One region of the Hydrogenophaga sp. ANAO-22 genome, then DNA from elsewhere that is predicted to be linked to it. Evidence: riboswitches for the same ligand, from Rfam matches in the RefSeq annotation. Region 1 holds a riboswitch; the other holds the start of a gene.
What was found. A riboswitch is a leader RNA that binds a small molecule or an ion and turns the genes downstream of it on or off. The one in region 1 is predicted to bind glycine.

Region 1 (4,402 bases):
CGTGGTCGGTGGCGGCCCAGGCGGCCTGGCCACGGCGATCCGGCTCAAGCAGATCGCCGCCGAAAAAGGCGGCGAGATCAACGTCTGCGTGCTCGAAAAAGGCTCGGAGCCCGGCGCGCACATCCTCAGCGGCGCGGTGATGGACCCCAAGGCCCTCAACGAGCTGCTGCCCAACTGGAAGGCCGATGGCGCGCCGCTCAACCAGCCTGTCACCGACGACAAGCTGCTCTGGCTGACCGAAAAAGGCGCCATCGACACGCCCAAGTTCCTGATCCCCAACAACTTCCACAACGAAGGCAACTACGTCGTCGGCCTGGGCAACGTGGTCAAGTGGATGGCCCAGCAGGCCGAAAACCTCGGCGTGGAGATCTTCCCCGGCTTCGCGGCCGCCGAGGTGCTCTACAACGACGACGGCTCCGTCAAGGGCGTGGCCACCGGCAACCTGGGCGTGGGCAAGGACGGCGAGCCGACCGACAACTTCCAGCTCGGCATGGAGCTGCACGCGAAATACACCGTCTTCGCCGAAGGCTCGCGCGGCCACCTGGGCAAGCGCCTGATCGCCCAATTCCACCTCGACGAAGGCAAGGACCCGCAGGCCTACGCCATCGGCGTGAAGGAACTGTGGGAAATCGACCCCGCCAAGCACCAGCCCGGCCTGGTGATCCACACCGCCGGCTGGCCCATGAAGGACGACACCTACGGTGGTGGCTTCATGTACCACCTGGAAGACAACAAGGTCACGCTGGGCCTGGTCACCGGCCTGAACTACAGCAACCCCTGGCTCAGCCCGTTCGAGGAAATGCAGCGCTGGAAGACGCACCCTCGCATCCGCGCCTTCCTCGAAGGCGGCAAGCGCATCAGCTACGGCGCGCGCGCCATCACCACCGGTGGCCTCATGAGCCTGCCGCAGACCGCCTTCCCCGGTGGCGCCTTGGTCGGTTGCGATGCGGGCTACCTCAACGGCGCGCGCATCAAGGGCAGCCACGCCGCCATCAAGAGCGGCATGCTCTGCGCCGAAGCCGCCTTCGAGGCCGTGCAGGCCGGCCGCCAGCACGACGAACTCAAGGCCTACCCGGTCGCCTTCGGCAAGAGCTGGCTCAAGGAAGAGCTGGACGCCTCGCGCAACTTCAAGTCCTGGTTCAAGTACGGCAACATCGTCGGCGGCCTCATGGTCGGCATCGAACACTGGCTGCTGCCCCGCCTGGGCTTCAAGGCCCCGCCGTGGTCGCTGCACCGCGAGAAGGCCGACCACCTCTACCTCAAGCCGGCCGCCGAGTGCGAGCAGATCGTCTACCCCAAGCCCGACGGCAAGCTCACCTTCGACCGCCTGGGCAGCGTCTTCGTCAGCAACACCAACCACGAAGAGCACCAGCCGGCCCACCTCACGCTGAAAGACGCCAGCGTGCCGGTGAAGATCAACCTCGCCAAGTACGCCGGCCCCGAAGCCCGCTACTGCCCCGCCGGCGTGTACGAGTTCGTGAAGAACCCCGACAACACCGACCGCCTGCAGATCAACGCGCAGAACTGCGTGCACTGCAAGACCTGCGACATCAAGGACCCGACGCAGAACATCGTCTGGGTCACGCCCGAAGGCGGCGGCGGTCCGAACTACGCCGGCATGTGAGCGAAATCACCCTTTCTTGAAAAGCCGCCTGCGGGCGGCTTTTTCATGCCTGGTATTCACCGCGCCGTCACATGGGCTGGCCACAGTGCAGGCTCCGTGAACGACGCCGAGATGCCATGCTGAACAAGACCCAGAAGGGCCGCGCCGAGTTGCGACCCGGGCAACGCCAACTCGCGCAGCGCGAGCGCGCCCTGCTGCTGCTGGCCGATGGCCGCAAACCCGATGCCGAGCTGTTCGCCCTGTTCGAGGGCCAGGGCCCCACGCTCGCGGCCGACCTGATCTCGCGCGGCTACCTTGTGGACGAAGCGCCACCGCCGCCCCGCACGCCGGCCAACACCCCGCCCACCGTCTCCGCCGACGCCTTTTCCGGGCCCCGCTCGCTCGCCAGCGCGCGCATGTTCCTGTTCGACCTGAGCGAGCGCATGTTCGCCCCGCGCGACAAGGCCATGGCCCAGCGCTACCGCGACGCCCTGCGCGAAGCGCGCGACGTGGGCGACATGCTGGCCGTCAGCCGGGCCATGATGGCCGACGTGGAGCGCCTGGCCGGCAGCGAACGCGCCGACGGCATCCGCGAGCGCCTGGCCCGCCTGCTGCCCGAATCGGCCCTGGAAACGCCCTGAAACACCGGCCCGCCGGACGCCGTGCGATACACTCGCCGGGTCAGGAGAGAAGCCGATCCGGTCCCCGGAGAAGGCTCGCCGAAGGCGCAGGCGGCACCGCACACCGGGTGCCCTGAACGCTCAGGCAAAAGGACTGGCAAACACGGGCCGCGAGGCCGGTGTACCCCCCTGGAGAGAGGCCGTTCCTCGAAGCGGCCCACCGAAGGAGCAAGCGCGGCATCGCCCGCGTGAATCTCTCAGGTAAAGCGGACAGTGGGGCAGCGCACGGATGAACCGTGTTTCGCCCCACCGGGGCCTGCCCCCTTGCCTGAAAGCCTCTGCCGTGCCCGCTGCCGCCGCCCCGCTTCTCCAGACCCCGCTGCACAAGCTCCATGTCGAACTGGGCGCCCGCATGGTGCCCTTCGCCGGCTACGACATGCCGGTGCAGTACCCCACCGGCCTCATGGCCGAACACCACCACACCCGCAAGGCCGCCGGCCTGTTCGACGTCTCGCACATGGGCCAGCTGCGCCTGGTCGGGCCCGACGCCCCCGCCGCCTTCGAGACGCTCATGCCGGTGGACGTGATCGACCTCGGCGTGGGCAAACAGCGCTACGGCCTGCTGCTCAACGACGAGGGCGGCATCATCGACGACCTGATGTTCGTCAACCGCGGGCACGACCTCTTCGTCATCGTCAACGGCGCCTGCAAGGCTGGTGACATCGCGCACATCCAGGCGCGCATCGGCTCGCGCTGCGAAGTCATCCCCCTGCCCGACCGCGCGCTGCTCGCGCTGCAGGGCCCGCTGGCGGTGGACGTGCTGCAGCGCCTCGTGCCCGGCGTCGAAAAACTGATCTTCATGACCGGCTCGCCCTTCCAGTGGCACGGTGCCGACCTCTTCATCACCCGCAGCGGCTACACCGGCGAAGACGGCTTCGAGATCTCCCTGCCCGGCGACCGCGCCGACCAGTTCGTGCGCACCCTGCTGGCCCAGCCTGAAGTGATGCCCATCGGCCTGGGCGCGCGCAACTCGCTGCGCCTCGAAGCCGGTCTGTGCCTCTACGGCAACGACATCGACACCACCACCACCCCGGTGGAAGCCGGGCTCAACTGGGCCATGCAGAAAGTGCGCCGCACCGGCGGCGCGCGCGTGGGCGGTTTCCCCGGCGCGGCGCGCGTGCTCGCGCAACTCGACGGCAGCGAACCACTGACCCGCAAGCGCGTGGGCCTGATCGCCCAGGAATGGGTGCCCGTGCGCGAGAACGTCGAACTGCAGAACACCAGTGGCGAGGTGATCGGCAAGACCTCCAGCGGCCTCATCGGCCCCAGCGCCAACAAGCCCATCGCCATCGGCTACGTCACACCCGAACACGCCGCCCTGGGCACGCCCGTGGTGGCCATGGTGCGCGGCAAACCCGTGCCCATGGAAGTCAGCGCCATGCCCTTCGTGCCCAACCGATACTTCCGCGGCTGACCTCACTTTTTTCGTTTCTTTTTTCAGGAGCTTTTCCATGACCACCAAGTACACCGAAGACCACGAATGGATCACCGTTGACGGCGGCATCGCCACCGTCGGCATCACCGTGCACGCGCAGGACGCGCTGGGCGACGTGGTGTTCGTCGACCTGCCCGAAGTCGGCAAGAGCTTCGCGCAGAAGGAAGTGGCCGGCGTGGTCGAGTCCGTGAAGGCCGCGGCCGACGTGTACATGCCCGTCAGCGGCGAAGTCACCGAAGTCAACGAAGCCCTGCGCGCCGACCCGTCGCTGGCCAACACCGACCCGCTCAAGGCCGGCTGGTTCTTCAAGGTGAAGCTCTCCGACCCGGCCCAGGTCGACGCCCTGCTGGACGAGACCGCCTACAACACCTTCGCCAACGCCTGATCCGCCTCTTCTCCCGCCGGAGCCTTCCATGCTGATGCCCTCTGTCAAACCCCTCGGTGAACTCGAAAACCCGTCCGAATTCGTGGCGCGCCACATCGGCATCGGCCAGGCCGACGAGACCCACATGCTCTCGGTCATCGGCGAGGCCTCGCGCCGCGCGCTGATCGACGGCATCGTGCCGCGCAGCATCGCGCGCAGCCAGGGCATGCAGCTGCCACCGGCCGTCACCGAGGCCGCGGCACTGGCCGAGCTCAAGGCGCTGGCGCAGAAGAACAGGGTGTTCAAGAGCTTCATCGGCC
Region 2 (4,402 bases), 2.2 Mb from region 1:
GCTGTTTGTGGCCACCGCCGTGCTGAGCATGCTCACCTTCAACGGCCAGCGCACCTCGGCGCTGCAGGGTTACATGCACCTCGCGCTGTTTGCCGTGTTCGCCGTCCTGTTGTTCTTTCCCTAGCCGCGCCATGGGCAGCCCACGGTGGATGCGGTCGAAACATCTGCGAACAGCATTTCAGCGGCCATGCGGGCAGACTAGGGCCCATGAAAATCCTTGCCCTTGTCTTCTCCCTGAGCGCCGTGGCGTTCGCGCCCATCCCGGTGATGGCGCAGCAGACCCCCGCGAAGCCCGCCGCCAAGCCGGCGGCCAAACCCACCACCACGACCAAACGCGCGCCGCTGGCGCGCTCCGCGGCCAAGGCCGTGGAAGAAGTGACGCCGATCGAAGAGGATTCCAGCGTGAACCTCACCGAAGCCGATCTCGCGGTCGCGCAGCGCGTGTACCTCGGCAACATCCCCTGCGAACTCGGCTCGGCTGTGGAGATCGTGCCCGCCAAGCGGCAAGGGTTCTTCATCGTGCAGGTGAAGAACATGCGCAACGCGCGGTACTACATGCACCCGGTGGAAAGCCGCACCGGTGCCATCCGTCTCGAAGACCCGAAGCGGGGCGCCATGTGGCTGCAGCTGGGCAACAAGTCCATGCTCATGAGCCAGCAACTGGGCAAGCGGCTCGCCGATGAATGCATGAGTCCCGAGCAGCTGACGCTGGCCGGTGAAATGAAGCGCAACCCGCCCAAGGGCCTGCTGGATCCGGTGGACCCCCACCGACCGCCGCGCCACCCACCCCGCCGGCCAACCCCAATTAGCCGCCGTCCACCTCGAGGCGTATATAATTCATATACGTTTCATATAGAGGTGATGAATGGGGATCGTCAAGATTTCGGACCTGATGCACGAGAACCTGCGCGTGGCGGGGAATGCGCTGAGCAGGTCCATCAATGCGCAGGCCGAACACTGGATGCGGGTCGGCATGCTGACCGAGCTTCACCCGGCGCTGGACCACCGGGAGATCTGCCAGCTGTTGGTGCGGGCGGAACTCGCGGGGGGCCTGGACATCACCGTGGCGGCCGCGACCCCAGCGGGCAAGGCCCGCACAGCCCCAGCGGGCCAGCGCTAGTGGCTCGCGGCATCACCATCAAGTCGGCCGAGGACATTGAGATGGCGCGGCGCGCCGGCAGGCTGGCCGCGGAGGTGCTCGGCATGATCGAGCCCCACGTCGTCCCCGGGGTCAGCACGGAGACGCTGGACCGGATCTGCCACGACCACATCGTGAATGTCCAGGGCGCCATCCCGGCCAACCTGGGGTACCACGGGTATCCCAAGACCATCCTCACCTCCGTCAACCAGGTGGTCTGCCACGGCATCCCCTCGCCCGACAAGCTGCTGAAGAAGGGCGACATCATCAACATCGACGTGGCCGTCAACCAGGATGGCTGGTTCGGCGACACCAGCCGCATGTACTTCGTCGGCACACCCAACGTGCTGGCCCGGCGTCTGGTGGAGACCACCTACGAAGCCCTGCTGGCCGGCATCCGGCAGGTCAGGCCCGGCGCGACGCTGGGGGACATTGGCCATGCCATCCAGTCCGTCGCCCATCGAGAGCACTTCAGCGTGGTGCGCGAGTACTGCGGGCACGGCATTGGCCGGATCTACCACGAAGAACCGAACGTGCTTCACCATGGCCGGCGCGGCGAGGGGCTCAGGCTGGAGCCGGGGATGGTCTTCACCATCGAACCCATGCTCAACGCAGGCCAGCGCGAGACCCGGACCTTGGCCGATGGGTGGACCGTCGTGACCAGGGACCGCTCCCTGTCCGCCCAGTGGGAACACATGGTGGCCGTCACGCCCGAGGGACACGAGGTGCTCACGCCCTGGCCTGGTGGCACGGGTGCCCGCGCACCGGTGTGACGCCCGGGTTTTGACCCTCTGATAGACTGCGACGCTCTGCGGGAGAGCGAGGCGTGTCGCGCCTCCGCCGAAGGCGCAAACTCCCATGATCGCTCAGGCCACCGGACCGCAGACACATTTCGCCGACTGGAGAGAGGCCGGGCCGCACCACGCGCGCACCGGCACACCGAAGGGGCAGACTGCCGACGCAGTCGAAACTCTCAGGTAAAAGGACAGGGGGAGAGGCGCTTTCACCTGAGCCTTGCCCATGTTCCCCTTTCGAACCCCTTTCACGGTCCGGTTCTTCGCCGCGCTGGCCCTTGGCCTGTGCATCGGCGTTGCCCTCGGCGCCGCCCATGCCTTGCACCGCCTGTGGCAGCAGGTGCCCGAGGTCGGTCACCTGGCCCACTACGAACCGATGCTGCCCATGCGCATCCACGCCAGGGACGGCAGCCTGCTCGCCGAGTACGGCGAAGAGCGGCGCGAGTTCGTGCCGATCGAGCGCATCCCGTTGCGCATGCAGCAAGCCTTGCTGGCCATCGAGGACGCGCGGTTCCACGAACACGGGGCGGTGGATTACGCGGGCCTCGTTCGCGCGGCGCTCGGCAACCTCGTGGCCGGTGGGCATGCGCAAGGTGGCAGCACCATCTCCATGCAGGTCGCGCGGGTCTTCTTCCTGAGCCGGGAGAAGACCTACCGGCGCAAGGTCATGGAGATCATGCTGGCCTACAAGCTCGAATCGGTCTACAGCAAGGACAAGATCCTGGAGCTGTACATGAACCAGATCTACCTGGGCGAACGGGCCTACGGTTTCGCGGCGGCCGCATCGGTCTACTTCGACAAGACGCTCGACCAGCTCAGCGTCGCCGAGGCGGCCATGCTGGCCGGCCTGCCCAAGGCGCCCTCCGCCTACAACCCGGTCGCCAACCGCGAGCGCGCCACCGTGCGCCAGCAGCACATTCTCAAGCGCATGCGCGAGCTGGGGCATCTCGATGAGCCGGCCTACGAGCAGGCCCGCGCCGAGCCCCTGACCTTGGCGCTGAACCACCCGTCGACCGATCCGGCATCGGCCTACGCGGTCGAACAGGTTCGCAGGATGCTGGTGGAGCGTTATGGGGACGAGGCCTACTCGCGGGGCCTGGATGTGACCACCACCATCCGCGTGGCCGAGCAGCGCGCCGCCACCCATGCCTTGCGCACCGGCCTGTTGAACGCACAGCACCAGCGCGGCCCCGCCGGGCCGGAAGGCCATCTGAAGCAAGCCGTGCAGGCCGCCGACCCGGCCGGCATCCGCCGGGCCCTCGCGCCCTACCGGGACAGTGGCGCCTTGCGCGTGGCCACCGTGCTGGAAGCCTCGACCTCCGCCGGCATCACGGCCGCCCTGCGCGACGGCACCGTGATTCGCATTGCACGCCACACGCTGAGCCCGGGCAGCAGCGCGCTGCTCAAACCGGACGCACCGGCGCGCAGGCGCATCGAACCGGGCGCCGTCGTTCGTGTCGTGGCCGACACGGCCGGGCGCTGGCGGCTGACACAGCTGCCGCAGATGCAGGGCGCGCTGGTGTCCATCGATGCGAGGTCGGGTGAGATCCTGGCACTGGCCGGGGGCTTCGACTTTGCGTTCAACCAGTTCGACCACGCGGTGCAGGCGGTGCGCCAGCCGGGATCGACCTTCAAGCCCTTCGTGTTTTCCGCCGCGCTGGAAAAAGGTTATTTCCCCGGCACCCTGGTCGACGACACGCAGCGGCTGGTCACGCCCTCGGCGCGCGGCCGCAAGGCCTGGCGGCCGCGCAACTACGGCAACCAGTACGAAGGCTTCATCACGGCCCGGCGGGCCCTGGCGCGCTCGAAGAACGTGGTGGCGGTCAACCTCATGGACGCCGCCGGCACGGAATATGTGCAGCAGTTCGCCACCCGTTTCGGTTTCGCGGCCGAGCTCAATCCCCCGATCCTGCCGCTGGCGCTGGGCGCGGGTGCGGTGACCCCGCTGCAGCTCACCGAGGCCTACGCGGTGTTCGCCAACGAAGGAGAGCGGGTCGAGTCCCGCCTGGTGCTCAAGGTCAGCGAGCGCGGCGGTGCGGTGCTCTACGAAGCGCCGCTGGTGTCGCCCCGCGGCCAGGTGATCTCCCCACGCAATGCCTACGTGATGGACAGCATGCTGCGCGACGTGGTGCGGCACGGCACGGGGCGGCGCGCGAGCGCACTCGGGCGCGAAGACACGGCCGGCAAGACCGGCACGTCCAACGACGCGCGCGATGCCTGGTTCGCCGGTTATTCATCGGGCGTCGCTTCGGTGGTGTGGATCGGGTACGACCAGTCGCGCAGCCTGGGCAACGCGACCGGGGGAAGCCTGGCATTGCCCGTCTGGACGGATTACATGAAGGTCGCCGTCGCCCAGCGGCCCGAGCAGGAGCGCCGCATGCCGGCGGACCTGGTGCCATGGGGCAACGACTACGTCTACCCGGAATCCCTGGAAGGACCCTGCACCGTCGAGCCCCACACCTTCATCCAG

Region 2: linked by a shared signal. The riboswitch ahead of ABSY19_RS13955 (penicillin-binding protein 1A) and the one ahead of gcvT (glycine cleavage system aminomethyltransferase GcvT) in region 1 are both predicted to bind glycine.

What each region holds. Positions count from the first base shown of each region.
Region 1 is NZ_CP159956.1:683,930-688,331, forward strand. Features, by position in the region: gene ABSY19_RS03095 (electron transfer flavoprotein-ubiquinone oxidoreductase) at 1-1,624, shown strand, start outside; gene ABSY19_RS03100 (hypothetical protein) at 1,741-2,244, shown strand; glycine riboswitch at 2,276-2,390, shown strand; glycine riboswitch at 2,403-2,507, shown strand; gene gcvT (glycine cleavage system aminomethyltransferase GcvT) at 2,513-3,697, shown strand; gene gcvH (glycine cleavage system protein GcvH) at 3,735-4,103, shown strand; gene gcvP (aminomethyl-transferring glycine dehydrogenase) at 4,132-4,402, shown strand, end outside.
Region 2 is NZ_CP159956.1:2,900,166-2,904,567, reverse strand. Features, by position in the region: gene ABSY19_RS13975 (calcium:proton antiporter) at 1-124, shown strand, start outside; gene ABSY19_RS13970 (hypothetical protein) at 199-783, opposite strand; gene ABSY19_RS13965 (ParD-like family protein) at 866-1,120, shown strand; gene map (type I methionyl aminopeptidase) at 1,120-1,911, shown strand; glycine riboswitch at 1,941-2,030, shown strand; gene ABSY19_RS13955 (penicillin-binding protein 1A) at 2,159-4,402, shown strand, end outside.